Regions from separate parts of the Bradyrhizobium sp. ISRA436 genome, predicted to be linked through region 3. Evidence: predicted binding sites of a transcription regulator. Region 3 holds the regulator's gene; each other region holds the start of a gene.
What was found. Region 3 encodes LexA, which represses DNA repair genes until DNA is damaged. Its sites were predicted from a motif close to TGTTCNNNNTGTGTTCNG; they were not measured.
Positions count from the first base shown of each region.

Region 1: MTX23_RS03540 (ATP-dependent Clp protease adaptor ClpS) is a predicted target of LexA. The motif match lies at 1,955-1,972, and genes of this name have one in related genera.
Region 2: MTX23_RS33890 (helicase-related protein) is a predicted target of LexA. The motif match lies at 2,097-2,114, and genes of this name have one in related genera.
Region 4: ruvC (crossover junction endodeoxyribonuclease RuvC) is a predicted target of LexA. The motif match lies at 2,232-2,249, and genes of this name have one in related genera.

Region 1 covers NZ_CP094519.1:753,349-757,295, reverse strand. The annotation lists gene MTX23_RS03545 (mechanosensitive ion channel domain-containing protein) at 1-1,675, opposite strand, end outside; gene MTX23_RS03540 (ATP-dependent Clp protease adaptor ClpS) at 1,999-3,726, shown strand; partial or broken gene MTX23_RS03535 (hypothetical protein) at 3,800-3,947, opposite strand, start outside.
Region 2 covers NZ_CP094519.1:7,284,805-7,288,751, forward strand. The annotation lists gene MTX23_RS33890 (helicase-related protein) at 1-1,819, opposite strand, end outside; gene MTX23_RS33895 (DUF3108 domain-containing protein) at 2,501-3,286, opposite strand; gene rpmB (50S ribosomal protein L28) at 3,731-3,947, shown strand, end outside.
Region 3 covers NZ_CP094519.1:3,575,838-3,579,784, forward strand. The annotation lists gene MTX23_RS16950 (ComEC/Rec2 family competence protein) at 1-875, shown strand, start outside; gene MTX23_RS16955 (hypothetical protein) at 872-1,099, opposite strand; gene MTX23_RS16960 (hypothetical protein) at 1,250-1,678, opposite strand; gene lexA (transcriptional repressor LexA) at 1,980-2,684, opposite strand; gene glp (gephyrin-like molybdotransferase Glp) at 2,909-3,947, opposite strand, start outside.
Region 4 covers NZ_CP094519.1:1,209,717-1,213,663, forward strand. The annotation lists partial or broken gene MTX23_RS05745 (methyl-accepting chemotaxis protein) at 1-1,140, opposite strand, end outside; gene MTX23_RS05750 (YebC/PmpR family DNA-binding transcriptional regulator) at 1,339-2,085, shown strand; gene ruvC (crossover junction endodeoxyribonuclease RuvC) at 2,280-2,807, shown strand; gene ruvA (Holliday junction branch migration protein RuvA) at 2,989-3,606, shown strand; gene ruvB (Holliday junction branch migration DNA helicase RuvB) at 3,603-3,947, shown strand, end outside.

The DNA of each region.
Region 1 (3,947 bases), 2.8 Mb from region 3:
CGACCACCGCGACGATCACGCACAGCAGCGCGGTGCGCAGCATCGGCTGGAAGGTGCGCAGCCGCGCCGCCCGGGCAAAGTGTCCCTCGCGCGACAGCGTGTTGATCTGCCGGTCCATCAGCGCATTGGCGACCTCCCAGATCACGGCGGCGGCCAGCGCGGCGATGCCGATCGTCACCAGCGCCGAGATCAGGCGGCTGCCGATCTGGCCGCCATAGAACCAGACGATGGCATCGACGCCCCAGACCTCGAGCAATGCCACGAAGCCGATGAAGGCGATCACCGCCGAGACGATCTTGCGCAGCAGCGGCAGATAGCGGTTGGCGCGCACCTCCAGCCCCGGGAAGCGCTGCAGCAGATCCGGACTGATGCGGAAACCGCGATCGATCAGGCTCAGCACCACCATGGTGATGAGGCGCGTCACCAGCAGCACCGCGATGGTGCCGACGAAATATTGCAGCAGCAGCGAATAGCCATTGCGGATGTTGAGCGCCCATACCGCCCACAGCGCGAGATCGAGCGCGATCGCCAGCACATGCCAGAGCCCGGCGACGCGGTTGCGGACCCGCGCCGCAAGCCCGACGCGGTCGGCCGGCGGGCGGATCGCATCCGCCACCTGCCGGCGGCACTGCAGGATGATCACGACGACGAAGAGATGCACGACCAGCATCACGAGCCGCAGCAGCGCGGCATAGCCGGCGCGATGCAGGCCGAGCAGCAGCGCGACATTGGCAAAGCAGACGCCGGAGACGCCGACGGCGACGATGCGCCGCGCCCAGATCTCGATGTAGGCCGCGGTCTCGGCGCGGATGCGGAACAGACCGAACGGTCCCGCCAGCGCCCGCACCGCGCAGATCAGCGCGCGCGAGAACGCGTAGGCGTTGACGACGGCGAGGATCACCAGCCGCGTGGTCGACTGGTCGCCGATCTCGGTGCCGAGCAGCGCAGTGGCGACGCCGACGAACACGACCGCCGGCAGCAATTCGAGCAAGAGGCGCCCGAGCACGAAGGGCAGCCGGACCACCGATTGCCAGGCCCGCGCCAGGGTAAGCCGGCGGCGCTGCAGCTCGGGCTCAGGCGCAACGTCGGCGACCGACGACGGCGGATCGGCGGCCGCGAGCGCCTGCGGCACGCGCGCCGTCTGCGGCAGCCGCGATTCCAGAAACGCCACCGGCCGCTTGATCAGGCGGAACACCACCCATTCGACGGCCAGCGCGCAGCCGAGCACCAGCGCAAGCTTCCAGGCGATGTCGATCAGGAGGCCATAGGCCGCCGGATCGTTGGCGGTGCGCACGAACCAGTAATAGAACGCCGGGAAATGCGTCAGCGTCCGCGCAACGTCGGCGACCTCGCGCGACATGTCGGTGACCTGCTCCGACACCATCAGCAGGAGCTGCGCGCCGAGGCTGTCGGCGGTGAGTGGAATCGGGGAGTGCTCTTCCGGTGCGGGTTGCGCCGCCTGGGGCGAGGCATTGGCGATCGCGCGCAGCGTGTTGATGATCTCGCCGCGCTTCCTGTCGTCCTGCAGCGTTTCGAGCGCGCGCTTCGCCTGCTCCGGCGTCAGCGTATCGCCGGTATTGGCTTGCGGCGCCGGCTTGGCGCCGGGCTGCGCGAGGGCAGGAGAAACGAACAGGGCGAGGACGAGAAGGATCGCAAAACGAAGTTTGTGCGACACGAGAGCCTCTTAAAATAAATTGCGCGACAGCAAATCCCTGGGATGGAATCTGCCCCCGCGCTCGCGTCATGCCGGTTTACTCCTTTTCGCCCCGGTGATGTGTCGGAAGTTTGCCGGCGCGGCGGCGATCTCTTGGCATTTGCCGCAACACAATCGTCACAAGCGTTGAGCCGCGTTTACGCATGCAGGATGCGTTGTGGGCAAGCCGGCTGAGTGGCTCACCACACGCCAGGGCTGAGGCAGGACAATCTTTCGCTTGACGCGCTGGGTCCTCTATGATGTTCTTATTTTGTTCCTTTTGCTTCAGTTGTTTGGGGGGTCTCATGCACGATGTCTTTGCCGACGATGGTCCGGTACAGCTCTTCATTCACGACGACGACGAGACGCCGCTGGAATTCGTGCAGGACCTGTTGCGCACGGTGTTCGGCAAATCTCAGCAAGATGCGATCGCCTCCGCAGCCTTGATCGAGGCCAACGGCGCAATTCCGTGCGGCCCCTATCCCGCACCGGTCGCGCGTGCACTGCTCACGAGCGCGAAGTGGTTGATCCGCTCCAAGGGCCAACCGTTGCTCATCACCACCGAATCCGCCGACGCCAGCCGTCCCTGCGATCTCTGCGAAGCACCGAGGGCGGTTAAAGAGATATTTCTGTCGGGCACGACGGCCTCCCTGTGCAGTGACTGCCTGCTCGCCGCACGCCGCAGCTCGGAGGAATTGCCGAGCGACGAGTTCAGATATGCCTTCGCCGCGCTCGAATGGCATTTCGCCGGAATACCGCGCAACCAGATCCTGACGCGGTCGCGGCGGTTTCCGGGTCATATGCGCGCCGACGTTCAGATCGCGATCGACAGGCTGTTCACCACGCCGCTCCACTTCTTCGGCATCCACGAAGCATCTCGCTACGAGACCATCGAGTTCGCAGCGCTGATGAAGGACAGCCGTGATGCGCCGGCAATCGCGCCGCCGCAATATCACGACGTCGATGTCGGCGAGGCCGAGCCGGTGAAGTGCCTCGTCAATGGATTGTGGCTGTGCCGAACCGGAGAGCTGCGCTACGCCGTGCTGCTCAGCTTCCATCGCGAGTACGGCTACGAGCCGACCCTGCGCATCGAACTCGCGGTGCCCGCCGGCGCCGCCGGCAATGCCCTCGTGCAACGGACCCTTGCCGAGCTGGAAGCGGCCGTGCATGCCGCGCGCTCCTATCGCGGCAAGATCCTCTCGCTCGACGGCGACGCCGACTACCGCGGACGTTCACGCGGCGTCACCGTGCATCGCCTGCCAGTGGTCGATCGCGACGCCGTGATCCTGCCGGAGCGGACGCTGCGACTGCTTGAGCGCAATGTGCTCGATTTCGTCGGAAGCCGGGAGCTGCTGCGCGAGCTTGGCCAGTCGACCCGCAAGGGCATTCTGCTCTACGGTCCGCCCGGCACCGGCAAGACGCATACCATCCGCTATCTCGCCACCAACCTGCCGGGTCACACGACGCTGATCATCACCGCCGAGCAGGTCGGCCTGCTCGGCGCCTATATGAGCCTTGCGCGCCTGCTGCAGCCGACCATGGTCGTGATCGAGGACGTCGATTTGATCGCGCGCAGCCGTGAGGAGATGGGCGGGCCTTGCGAGGAATCGCTGCTCAACAAGCTGCTCAACGAGATGGACGGCCTGAAGGAGGATTGCGACATCCTGTTCGTGCTGACCACCAACCGGCCGGAAGAACTCGAAAGCGCGCTGGCCGGCCGGCCCGGCCGCATCGATCAGGCGATCGAGGTGCCGCTGCCCGACGAGATCGGACGCGGCAAGCTGGTCCGGCTCTACGGCAAGGGCCTGCCGCTCGACCAGGGGGTCATCGACGACGCCGTGCGACGCACCGAAGGCGTCAGCGCCGCCTTCATCAAGGAACTGATGCGCCGCCTCGCCCAGGCCAGCATCGCCCGCGACGGCGGCCAGAACGTTACGCCAGCCGACATCGAGGGAGCGCTGAACGAGATGCTGTTCGACGGCGGCCACCTCAACGTGAAATTGCTCGGCGGCGCGCAGAAGATGAGTGCATAGCGGTAGCGGCGCAGCGCGTTCTCGGCACGAGTGTCTCGCGGACGCTGCGCGGCAGGAATGCACTGATAGCCGATCAATCCCGCAGCGCCGGCGGCAGCGGCAGCTCGCGCTCGCCGGCGGCGACGCGCGCAAGCTCGGCGGAGGTTCGCGCCACCACGCTCTCCCAGGCCCGCGGCTGGTCCTGACGGAACAGCCGCATGGTCGGAATACCAGGGCGTGTC
Region 2 (3,947 bases), 3.7 Mb from region 3:
TCTGCACCGCTTCGCGCGAGGCGCCGGTCAGCCGCTCGTCGGAAATGATGCGCAGGCGCGGATGCAGCGCGTCCTCGGCGGCGACCAGCTTGGCCACCGCATCGCCGGTCCAGCGGATAGTGCCGTCGGAGGTCAGCACGAACTGCTCGTCGGGGGCGGCGCCCAGTTTCTCGGCACGCCCGTCGATCTCGCGCGCCAGCACCTGCTGGGCGGCGGCCTGCAGGGCCTTGGCGTCAGAGCCGGCTTCCGCGGCATCGGGCGCAAAGGTGAATCCATCGAGCCGGCCGATCACATGACCTTCCACGATCACTTCGCCGGTTTTGCCAATTTCCGTATTCAAAACTGAGTTCTCCCGCAGGCGGCGCATCAATACACTGGTCCGCCTGTCAACGAAACGCTCCGTGAGCCGTTCATGCAGGGCATCGGATAATTTATTTTCGAGCTCGCGCGTGATCCCCTGCCAATGCTCCGGGTCATACAGCCAGTCCGGCCGGTTGGCGACGAAGGTCCAGGTGCGAATCTGCGCGATTCGGCCCGACAACGTGTCGATATCGCCGTCGATGCGGTCGGCCTGGTCGACCTGGGCGGCGAACCATGCGTCAGGGATACGCCCCTTTTGCATCAGGAAGCCGTACAGCGTGGTCACGAGTTCGGCATGGGCGGCCGGCGACACTTTACGGTAGTCCGGGACCTGGCAGGCCTCCCACAGCCGCTCCACGGCGGCCGCCCCATGCGCCATATCGCGCACCTCGGCGTCGCGTGCGACATGGTCGAGCACGCGCTGGTCCTCCGCGACCGGTGCCCGCGTCAGCGTCTCGTGGCCGGGCGGCAGCGTCAGCGACACCTGCAATGCGCCGAGCGAGGCGAAATCGAGCCTGGCGTTGCGCCATTGCAGCATCTTCACGGCATCAAAGGTGTGGTTCTGCAGCGCGTTCACCAGTTCCGGCTCGAACGGCGCGCAGCGCCCGGTGGTACCGAAGGTGCCGTTGCGCGTGGCGCGGCCGGCGCGGCCCGCGATCTGCGCGAATTCGGCCGGCGTCAGGCGGCGGAACTGATAGCCGTCATACTTGCGGTCGGAGGCAAAGGCGACGTGATCGACGTCGAGATTGAGCCCCATGCCGATCGCATCGGTGGCGACGAGATAATCGACGTCGCCGCTCTGGAACATCGCGACTTGCGCATTGCGTGTGCGCGGGCTGAGCGAGCCGAGCACCACCGCGGCGCCGCCATGCTGGCGGCGGATCAACTCGGCGATCGCATAGACCTCGTCGGCCGAGAACGCGACAATTGCCGTTCTTCTCGGCTGCCGCGTGATCTTGCGATCGCCGGCGAATTCGAGCTGCGACAATCGGGGCCGCGTCACGATGGAGGCGCCAGGCAGCAGCCGCTCGATGATCGGCCGCATCGTCGCAGCCCCCAGCAGCAGCGTCTCGTCGCGGCCGCGGCGATTGAGGATGCGATCGGTGAAGACATGCCCGCGCTCGAGATCGGCGGCGATCTGGATCTCGTCGACCGCAAGAAAAGAGACATCGAGATCGCGCGGCATCGCCTCGACAGTCGAGACCCAGAAGCGCGGCGATTTCGGCTTGATCTTCTCCTCGCCGGTGATGAGCGCGACGCTCTCCTCGCCCGCGCGATCGGCGATCTTGTTGTAGACCTCACGCGCCAACAGCCGCAGCGGCAGGCCGATCACGCCCGACGAGTGCGCCAGCATCCGCTCGATCGCCAGATGCGTCTTGCCGGTGTTGGTCGGCCCAAGGACGGCGGTGACGCCAGCGCCGGGCACGCGGTCATTTCCGAACGAGGATGAGAAAGCCATCTGTTGCAGGTGTTTCTTGAACTGGTGGCGTTATAGCCGTTCCGTCATCCTGAGGAGCGCGTAGCGCGTCTCGAAGGATGCACGGCCGAGATCTATGCGCACGTTTTGATCGGACTTTCCTCTCGCGGACGAAGCGGGGCTGTCGCCCTTCGAGACGGCCGCTGCGCGGCCTCCTCCAGCGACAACGGCGGAGCCGTTGCGCGGGGGTGACGGTCTGGCAGCGTGTTTCGCAAAATCTGTCTCACAATGCGACGCTTTTCGCGCCAAACTTAAGCTTCGGAACGAGTTGAGAACGAATCGCGCCCGAATCGCTGACTCCCCTCCAGGCCTGAAACGTTCACCGCAACATCTCGGGTGACCTTCGGGCGGCGGCACTAGATCAAGTTTATCTGGGCTCCACAAGCGGCTGGTAAAGGTGCTGAGTCCCCTAAATTCCTGATATCGCCGAGTCGAATCAGAATCGGGCAAGAGTCAACCGGATTCCGGCGACGTTTGCTGCATGCCTGGGGCGAGGAACCCTCTCCCGTTGGGTGAAGGGGAAAGCATTCCCGCCGCTTCTCGTCACTCGTCATGGCCGGGCTCGTCCTTGGCTTGACCCGGGCATCCATCAACCCAAAGACCTCTCTCGAAACGATGGATTGCCGGGTCAAGCCCGGCAATGACGAGATGTTTTGCCCGCCGCTACTGCGTCTTCGCCACGCGCGGCGGCGCGGCTGACGTGACGAACGAGGTGGCTTCCAGCATCGCAGGCCCGAGCGGGGTCGGGATGGTCATGCGGAACGGCACCAGGATGCGCGTGCCTGCGATCGGCACCAGCGTGATCTCGATGTTGCGCTGAGCGGCGAGATATTTGATCACGGGGCGATCGGGGATGTAGCCCGAGATCGGCACGAAATAGATCGCGCAGACCAGCGCCGGGCCGTGATAGCCGCGCTCGGCCTTCACCGTCACCACGCGCTTGTAATCCAGCTTGAGATCGTAGCGCATGCGGCCGTCGAACACGCCGGCGGCGGTGCGGCAGCTATCCGGGCTCATCAGCTCGCTATTCCCGGGCACGCGCAGCATCGAGCCGGTCATCGGATCGAACACGCCCTTCTTGTGCGCGTCGGTGACCGGGATGCGATCGGCATCGACAGGCGGCACCGGCTCGATGGTGGAATCCTTGACGTTGCCGTTGGCGAGCACCATCCGGATCGTCTCTGACTTCTTCGAGGTGGTGGTGGTCGCGGTGTAGGAATTCGCCACCAGCGCGCCGTTGACGACGCGCCCCTGCGAGGCGCCGCTGCCGGTGCCGCCGGCGAACGCCTTCAGAAGCCCCGCGGTCCCACCCTGGGCCGAGGCGGAGAACGTGTCGTCGCCGATTTCGACGGTCCAGGAGCCTTTGCCGACCGGGATACCGGCAAGCGTCGCCTCATACTGCGCATCGAGCCGCCCCTGGGCCTTCGCAGCCTCCGGACCGAACAGCATGAATGCGCCGGCCAACAGGCCGAGCAGCCACCCGGAGGGCGGCAAAATGGCAATCGGGGTAGTCACTTACCTGACGGTCCTGCTATCGGCGCTCGATCGTGTCATTTAGGCAGTCGAATTGGCCAGACAACGCGTGTTCCGCAAAAGGGGACGCCGTCTTGCGCCCCGAACACGCCTCGTCAAACCCGCGCGCGTCCTTATGGAACCAGAATTGCAGCCGAATACGCCCTTTATATGGTTGCCATCTCCGCCGTTAAGTGGCTGGAACGGCTTATGAACCGGCAATTTCCGGGGCGCCCATGCGGCGATATAATCTTGACGCTTTCGCGATCTCCCCCTATACACCCGCGGTTCCTGGAAAATGGACGCGAATTCAAAACCCCCGCGCGGGCCGTGTGATTGCACGCCTGATGGAGAGGCGGGGATGGAAAAGGATTTTGTAAAATGTCCCGGCGCTGCGAACTGACGGCCAAGGGCCCCCAGGTGGGCCACAAGGTGAGCCACTCGAACATCAAGACCAAGCGGCGCTTCCTGCCGAACCTGGCCAACATCACCTTCATCTCGGAGGCGCTCGGCCGCAACGTGCGCCTGCGCGTCTCGACCAGCGCGATCAAGAGCGTCGACCACAATGGCGGCCTCGACGCCTATCTGCTGAAGGCCA
Region 3 (3,947 bases):
GCGTCACGCCCTACGGGCTGCTCGCCAATCTCGCGGCGATGCCGGTGGTGTCGGCGGTGGTGATGCCGGCGGGCCTGCTGGGGCTCGCCGCGATGCCGTTCGGGTTCGACGGCGTGTTCTGGGCGATCATGGGCGTTGGCATCGACTGGATGATCGTGGTGACGCAATGGGTCGCCGGCCTGCCGGGCGCGGTCGGCCGCATGGCCGCGTTCGGCACCGGACCGCTGATCGTGGCGAGCGCCGGCCTCGTCCTGCTCGGGTTGTTGCGCACGCCGTTGCGCTGGTCCGGCGCGGCCCTGCTTGCGGTGGCGCTGATCTGGGCGGTGCGGGTGCCGCAGCCGGACGTGCTGGTCGCGGCCGACGGCCGCAATGTGGCGGTCCGCGGCGGCGACGGGCGGCTGCATCTGATGCGGAGCGGCAAGGACGCCTTCCTGGTCAAAGAATGGCTGGCGGCGGATGCCGACGCGCGCACGGCGGCCGACCCCTCGCTCGCGGACGGCGTCTCCTGCGACGAGAACGGCTGTGTGACCCAGGGCGCGGGCGGCATGCTCGTTTCGCTGGCGATGCGGCCCGCGGCGCTGGCCGACGATTGCGAGCGTGCGGCGCTGATCGTGACGGCACGGCCGGCGCCGCAGGGCTGCGCGGCCTCGGTGATCGATGCCGAACGGCTGCGGCGCCACGGCGCGCTGGTGCTGCGTCGCACTCGCGATGGCTTTGCCGTCGATGCGGTCAGGCCCGGCGGGATCGACCGGCCATGGTCGCCGGCGGTTCCCGGCGACACCGAGAGCGAGACCGCGCTGCGCCCGCCCGGCCGCGCGCCGCGCCCGGCGGTGGATGCGACCCCGGCGGAGGCCGATCTGCAGGGCGACGATTAGTGCTGATCGGGGAGGGGATGGGTCGGCAGGTCAAAGGCGCCGAGGTGATACTCGTCCGAGTCAGGATCGGCGTCGGGCTTCTTGACTAGGGTAAACGTCGCTTCGGGGAATTGCTGCCAGACCTTCAGGTCGTCAGCCGTCACCGTCAGCCAGCCGAACCGGAACATGTAGCGGCCCGGCTCCGTGACGCGTCCAGCCTTTTGCCATGTGACCTTGTCGACCACCGAGCACGTCCTTGTCCGTGAGCGATGATGCGCCAAGGCGCCGTCCGACGCAAATCCCCAGACGCGCCCCGGAACCCGAAGTCCGGGGTCGCTCGAAATCGGTTAGGTCACATGCCGCAGGTCCAAACTCATCCTGCGGCCATGATGCGCTCAACCCAAAAACAGCGACGCGAATGCAGAGGGCCGCCGCTCGACCACCTTCGGTTTCTCGACGACAGGCGGGTGAAGAGCGGGTAGCTGCAGTACGGTGACGTGCTGTCCTTCGACGAGCTGGGTCACCAGCACATGGCTGCCGTCGGGGAATTCGACCGCATCATGATGGCGATCGGGAACGTCGGGCTCGACTTCGTTGAACACGCCAACGCGGAAGCCGATCGTCTTGGTCCAGATCCAGCGGCTGTCGTAGCGCACGTTCTCGACGAACGCGAGCTCGGTGCCGGGAAGCATGCAGACCGCGACATTTGGATCGCTCTCCGAAGCAAAGCCGCGGGTTGACGTGCCGCGGAATGTCGTGGTGATCAGCGTCTCTCCGACAACGGCGGGGCGCGATGCCACGGCGTGCAGACTATAGTCACACATCGGATGGCTCCTCATTTCGAGATAGCGACCCGTGCCTCTCCTGAGGCGCAGGCCTCTACCAGAGTGGACGACAGCAAACGAGTATGTTCTCGTTTCTGGGCGATTGTACGACTGGCTGCGGAAGGCTCCGATCACAAACGCGCTACAGCGTCCCGGTGGTATTGGGACGCGCCGGAGGCACTCACGCAGCGCAGTCCATGAAGCAACGGCGCTGCGCCTCGCTCGTTCCCTCACAACACATGTTCGACTGCACGAAGGCACGCCGCGCTGCACGCGGTCACGGCCTGGACATGCCGCGCGGTCAGTATTTGCGATAGAGCCCGATCAGCTTGCCCTGGATCCGTACGCGATTTGGCGGCAGAATGCGCACTTCATAGGCGGTGTTGGCAGGCTCCAGCGCGATCGACGCGCCGCGGCGGCGGAAGCGCTTCAGCGTCGCTTCCTCCTCGTCGATCAGCGCCACCACGATGTCGCCGGTATTGGCGGTGTCATTGCGCTGGATCAGCGCCATGTCGCCGTCGAGGATACCGGCGTCGACCATGGAGTCGCCACGTACCTCCAGCGCGTAATGTTCACCGGCGCCGAGCATGTCCGGCGGCACGCTGATGGTGTGGCTGCGGGTCTGCAGCGCCTCGATCGGCGTACCGGCCGCGATCCGGCCCATGACAGGGACGGCGACCGGACGGTTGCCGTCATCCTCGGCGATCTGCGGCGTGCTGGAGCGCTTGCCGAGCGTGCCCTCGATAACGCTCGGGGTGAAGCCGCGGCGGCCGTTGCCGCCGCCGGCAGAGAGTTCGGGAAGCTTGATCACCTCGATGGCGCGGGCGCGGTTCGGCAGGCGGCGGATGAAACCGCGCTCCTCCAGCGCTGTAATGAGGCGGTGGATACCGGACTTCGAGCGCAGGTCGAGCGCATCCTTCATCTCGTCGAAAGAGGGCGGGACGCCGGCCTCCTTCAGACGTTCATTGATGAAACGCAGAAGTTCGTACTGTTTGCGCGTGAGCATCTCGAGTATTCCCCCGGTTGATAGCGTCGTTCGATTCCGAGACCTTCAGGGAGCCTGACCTCGGGAGCGCGAGACTTGCGACACTCCTCAGTGCGCTCCCATTTGTAGACACCAGTACTCGAAACAAATCATGAACGGACACTATATGTTCGATATGTGTTCCGCAACCACTTAATTTCCGGTGAATGCAGCCGCTCGCGCCAGATTGGTGCGGTCGCAAAGCCTCACTCAGGCAGTGTCAGGATCTCGCACGCCTCGCCTTTGACGGCCGCCGGCGCGAACGGCGGACGGATCACAAGTGCCCGTGCCGCAGCAAGATTCCCCAACAGCGAGCTGTCCTGCTGGGTGACGGGTGTCGCGATCAGCGTGCCGTCGTCGCGCTCTTCGAGCCGCGCACGGAGATAGTCCTCGCGCTGATCGTTGGCGGCGAGGTCACGGCCAAGCAGGGCGCTGTCGCGGACATGATGGATCACTTTTCGCCCGCTCAGGGCGCGAATCAACGGCACCAGAAACAGGAAGGCGCAGACATAGGACGACACCGGATTTCCGGGCAGGCCGATCACCCGCATTGTTCCCAGCCGGCCATGCATCATCGGCTTGCCCGGCCGCATCGCGATCCGCCAGAACGCCATCTGGACGCCCTCAGCCTCGAGCGACTGCTTGACGAGATCATGGTCGCCGACCGAGGCGCCGCCGGTGGTGATCAGGATGTCGGCATCGGCCTCCCGCGCCCGGCGGACACCCGCCGTGGTGGCGGCCACCGTATCGGCGGCGATCCCGAGATCGACGGTCTCCGCGCCCTCGGCGCGGGCCAGCGCCCGCAGTGCGTAGCCGTTGGAATAGACGATCTGGCCGGGGCCGGGGTAGGAGCCAGGCATCACCAGCTCGTCGCCGGTCGCCAGCACCGCGACCTTTGGACGACGGCGCACGGCGAGTTCCGGATAGTTCATGCCCGCAGCGAGCGAGAGCGCGCGGTCGGAGAGGCGGCTGCCGGCCGCAAGCAGCACGTCGCCTTGGCGGAAGTCGACGCCCGCGGGACGGATGTGCCGCCCCTTCGCAGCGGCTTCGGTGATCGTGATGTGGTCGCGGTCAGCCCGGGTGTCTTCCTGGATGATGACGGCGTCGGCGCCGTCAGGGATCACGCCGCCGGTGAAGATCCGCACCGCTTCGCCCGCGCCGACCGTCCGCTCGAACGGCCGTCCAGCGGCGACTTCGCCGATCACCTTCAGCCTGGCCGACAGGTCGGACGCATCGGCCGCGCGC
Region 4 (3,947 bases), 2.4 Mb from region 3:
GATGCGGCAGGCGCCGATGTCCTGCAAGGTCGCGCTCAGGTTCTCATGCGCAGGGAGCTTGTCGGCCTCGGGCCCGCCGATCAGGATGCCGTCCATTGCAAGCTCGTAGACTGGCGCGGTGATAGTGCCGCGCGCGGTCTTGATCTCGATGCCGAGGCTGCAGGGCAGGCGCTCGCTCCTGCGGCGATCCTCGCGCTCGTTCTGCCGCAGCAGTACCGCGCAGCGCGCCTTCAGCTTCTGGGCGAAGGCGGTCACGGCCTTGCCGGCCCTGGCGACGTTGTCGCCATGCGCTGCGGCTTCCTGCGTTGCGCTGTCGATCTCGCCGGCGCTGGTGCCGACCGAGACGATGAAGTGAGACGCGGAGGCCGCGTTCTGGCCGATCTCGCCGGTGATCTGGTTCTGCTCGACGACTGCGCCGTTGACGTGCTCGAAGACCGGGCGGATCGCCTCGATCGCCTGCGAGATGCGGTGCACGGCGTCCGCGGATCCAGTGGCGTCCTTCTGCAGCGCCTCGATCTTCTTGGTGATCTCCTCGGTCGCGCTCTGGGTCTGCACCGCGAGCGCCTTGACCTCGGTTGCGACCACCGCAAAGCCCTTGCCTGCGGCGCCGGCGCGCGCCGCCTCGATCGTCGAGTTGAGCGCAAGCAGCGTGGTCTGGCGCGCGATCTGCGCGATCAGATTGACGACGTTGCCGATCGCGGCCGAGGATTCGCGCAGGCGGTCGACATTGGCGGTGGCTTCGCGCGCCGCAGCCGCGGCGTCATCGGCCAGTTAGCTGGCGTTGCGCACCTGCTGGCCGATGCCCTCGGCGGAATGGGTGAACCTGTCGGCGGCTTCCGAGAATGTCGTCGCGGTGCTTTGCGCGGCGCTGGTGCGGCCGGTCAGCGCGTCGGTCCGCGCCCGGATGGTCGCAAGCGTCGCGGCTGTGGCTTCCGCACCGGCGGCCACCGAGCTTGCGGCGCGCTCGAGCTGGCGGATCATGCCGCCGAGCTCGAGTTCCAGCAGTTCAAGGATTTCCCTGGCCGAATCGCTCTCGGTCGAGGTGAGGGCTTCGGGCGCGACACTCGCGGCCGGAACCTCTGATTTGACGGCAGGCGCAACCGACTCCGGCTCTCGCCTTCGAAACAAACCGAACGCCATCGGGGACTCTTGTGAGTAAGGGCGGGACGGCCGATCCTCTCACCCGGGCATGAAGTCATGGTTAACAGGTGCCTCACATTCCGGCCTGCGGTAGTATCCGTGACGGAACGCCCCGCCGATCTTTGATTTTGGCCGGAGGGAGGCCTATAAGGCCGCGCTTTCCACCCCCTTTGACCTGACGCTTCCAAGAGACCACGCATGGCCGGCCATTCCCAATTCAAGAACATCATGCACCGCAAGGGCCGGCAGGATGCCCAGCGGTCGAAGCTTTTCGGCAAGCTGGCCCGCGAAATCACCGTGGCGGCCAAGCTGGGCACCCCGGATCCGGCGATGAATCCGCGTCTGCGCGCCGCCGTGGTCGCGGCGCGCGCCGAGAACATGCCCAAGGACAATATCGAGCGCGCCATCAAGAAGGCGTCCGGCAGCGACGGCGAAAACTACGAAGAGATCCGCTATGAGGGTTATGGCCCCGGCGGCGTCGCCGTGATCGTCGAGGCGCTGACCGACAACCGCAACCGCGCAGCCTCCGACATCCGCTCCTTCTTCACCAAGTCCGGCGGCAATCTCGGCGAAACCGGCTCGGTCGCCTTCATGTTCGACCGCACCGGCATCATCGAATACGACAAGAGTGTCGCCTCCGACGACGCCATGCTGGATGCGGCCATCGAGGCCGGCGCCGACGACGTGGTCTCCAGCGAGGGTGGCCACGAGGTCTACGCCTCGCAGGAGACATTCCGCGAGGTCGCCAAGGCGCTGGAGGCGAAGTTCGGCGAGCCGCGCAAGGCGGCGCTGACCTGGAAGCCGCAGAACACCGTCTCGGTCGACGATGAGACCGGCGAAAAGCTGTTGAAGTTGATGGACATGCTCAACGAGCACGACGACGTGCAGAACGTGTTCGCCAATTTCGAAGTGTCCGACGCGCTCATGGCGAAGATGGGCGGCTGACGCCGCTTGCATTGCTGTCATCGCCCGGCTTGACTGGGCGACCCAGTATTCCAGAGACCTGCATTTGATCCGCGACGCCGCGGCGTACTGGATCCCCGCTTTCGCGGGGATGACGAGCAGGGCATGACAGGCGGGGCAGGGGATGACGCTCCGTTTGTGTTTCGTTCTCGGTGCACAGGCGGTATCACTCCCCCATGACATCGCAGCCGATTCGCTCCCCCGTCCGCATCATCGGTATCGATCCAGGCCTCCGCCGCACCGGCTGGGGCGTGATCGAGACCGAGGGCAACCGGCTGGTCTACATCGCCTGCGGCTCGGTCGAAACGCCCGATAACCTGCCGCTCGCGAGCCGCCTGCTCGCGATCCATGAGGGGCTCGCCGCCGTGCTCGGCGACTACAAGCCGGCGGAGGCGGCAGTGGAACAGACCTTCGTCAACAAGGACGGCGTCGCCACGCTCAAGCTCGGGCAGGCGCGCGGCGTCGCCATGCTGGCGCCCGCAATGTTCGGCATCTCTGTCGCGGAATACGCGCCGAACCAGGTCAAGAAGACCGTGGTCGGCGCCGGACATGCCGAGAAGAACCAGGTCCAGGTGATGTTGAAGATCCTGCTGCCGAAAGCCGAGCCGCCATCCGCCGACGCGGCCGATGCGCTGGCGATCGCGATCACGCACGCGCATCACCGCCAGAGCGCCGCGCTGCGGCTGAAGGTGGCAAGCCTATGAGGAGCGCTTGCAAGCTTTCGCGACGTGAGGAGGGCACACTCGTCAGGCTCCCTCCCCCCTTGCGGGGGAGGGTTGGGGAGAGGGGTAAGGGGGGAGGGAACCATGCCGCTGGTGCGTGCCTCACCAAAGCCAACACCAAAGCGAACGAACGGAACGCGAGCGCCAGGTCCGAGGGGGCATCATGATTGGCAAGCTCAAGGGCCTGATCGATTCCTATGGCGAGGACTATGTGATCCTCGATGTCGGCGGCGTCGGCTATCAGGTGCACTGCGCCAGCCGCACGCTGCAGGCGCTGCCGTCGCCGGGCGCGGCTGCGGTGCTGTCGATCGAGACCTATGTCCGCGAGGACCAGATCAAGCTGTTCGGCTTCCGCAGCGATCATGAGCGCGAATGGTTTCGCCTGCTGCAGACCGTGCAGGGCGTCGGCGCCAAGGTGGCGCTCGCGGTGCTCGGCACACTGCCACCGACCGACCTCGCAAATGCCATCGCGTTGCGCGACAAGGCGGCGGTTGCCCGCACGCCGGGGGTGGGGCCGAAGGTCGCCGAGCGCATCGTCAGCGAATTGAAGGACAAGGCGCCCGGCTTTGCCGATGTCGATCCGGCGGTGGTGCAGCTTTCGGGCGCGATCGACAACAACCGCGCGCCGCGCCCGGTGACGGACGCGATCTCCGCGCTGGTCAATCTCGGCTACGGCCAGCCGCAGGCCGCCGCCGCGATCGCCGCCGCCTCGCGCAGCGCCGGTGAGAAGGCCGAAACCGCGCAACTGATCCGGCTGGGCCTGAAGGAATTGTCGAAGTGAACACGCCCTCCCGCATCGTCACGCCCGAACGCCGCTCCGATGATGTCGGCGATACCGCGCTGCGTCCGCAGTCGCTGACGGAGTTCGTCGGCCAGGCGCAGGCGCGCAAGAATCTCTCGATCTTCATCGAAGCGGCGAAGAAGCGCGGCGAGGCGCTGGATCACGTGCTGTTCGTCGGGCCTCCGGGCCTCGGCAAGACCACGCTGGCGCAGATCGTCGCGCGCGAGCTCGGCGTCGGCTTTCGCGCCACGTCGGGTCCGGTCATCGCCAAGGCCGGCGATCTCGCGGCGCTGCTCACCAATCTCGAAGAGCGCGACGTGCTGTTCATCGACGAGATCCAT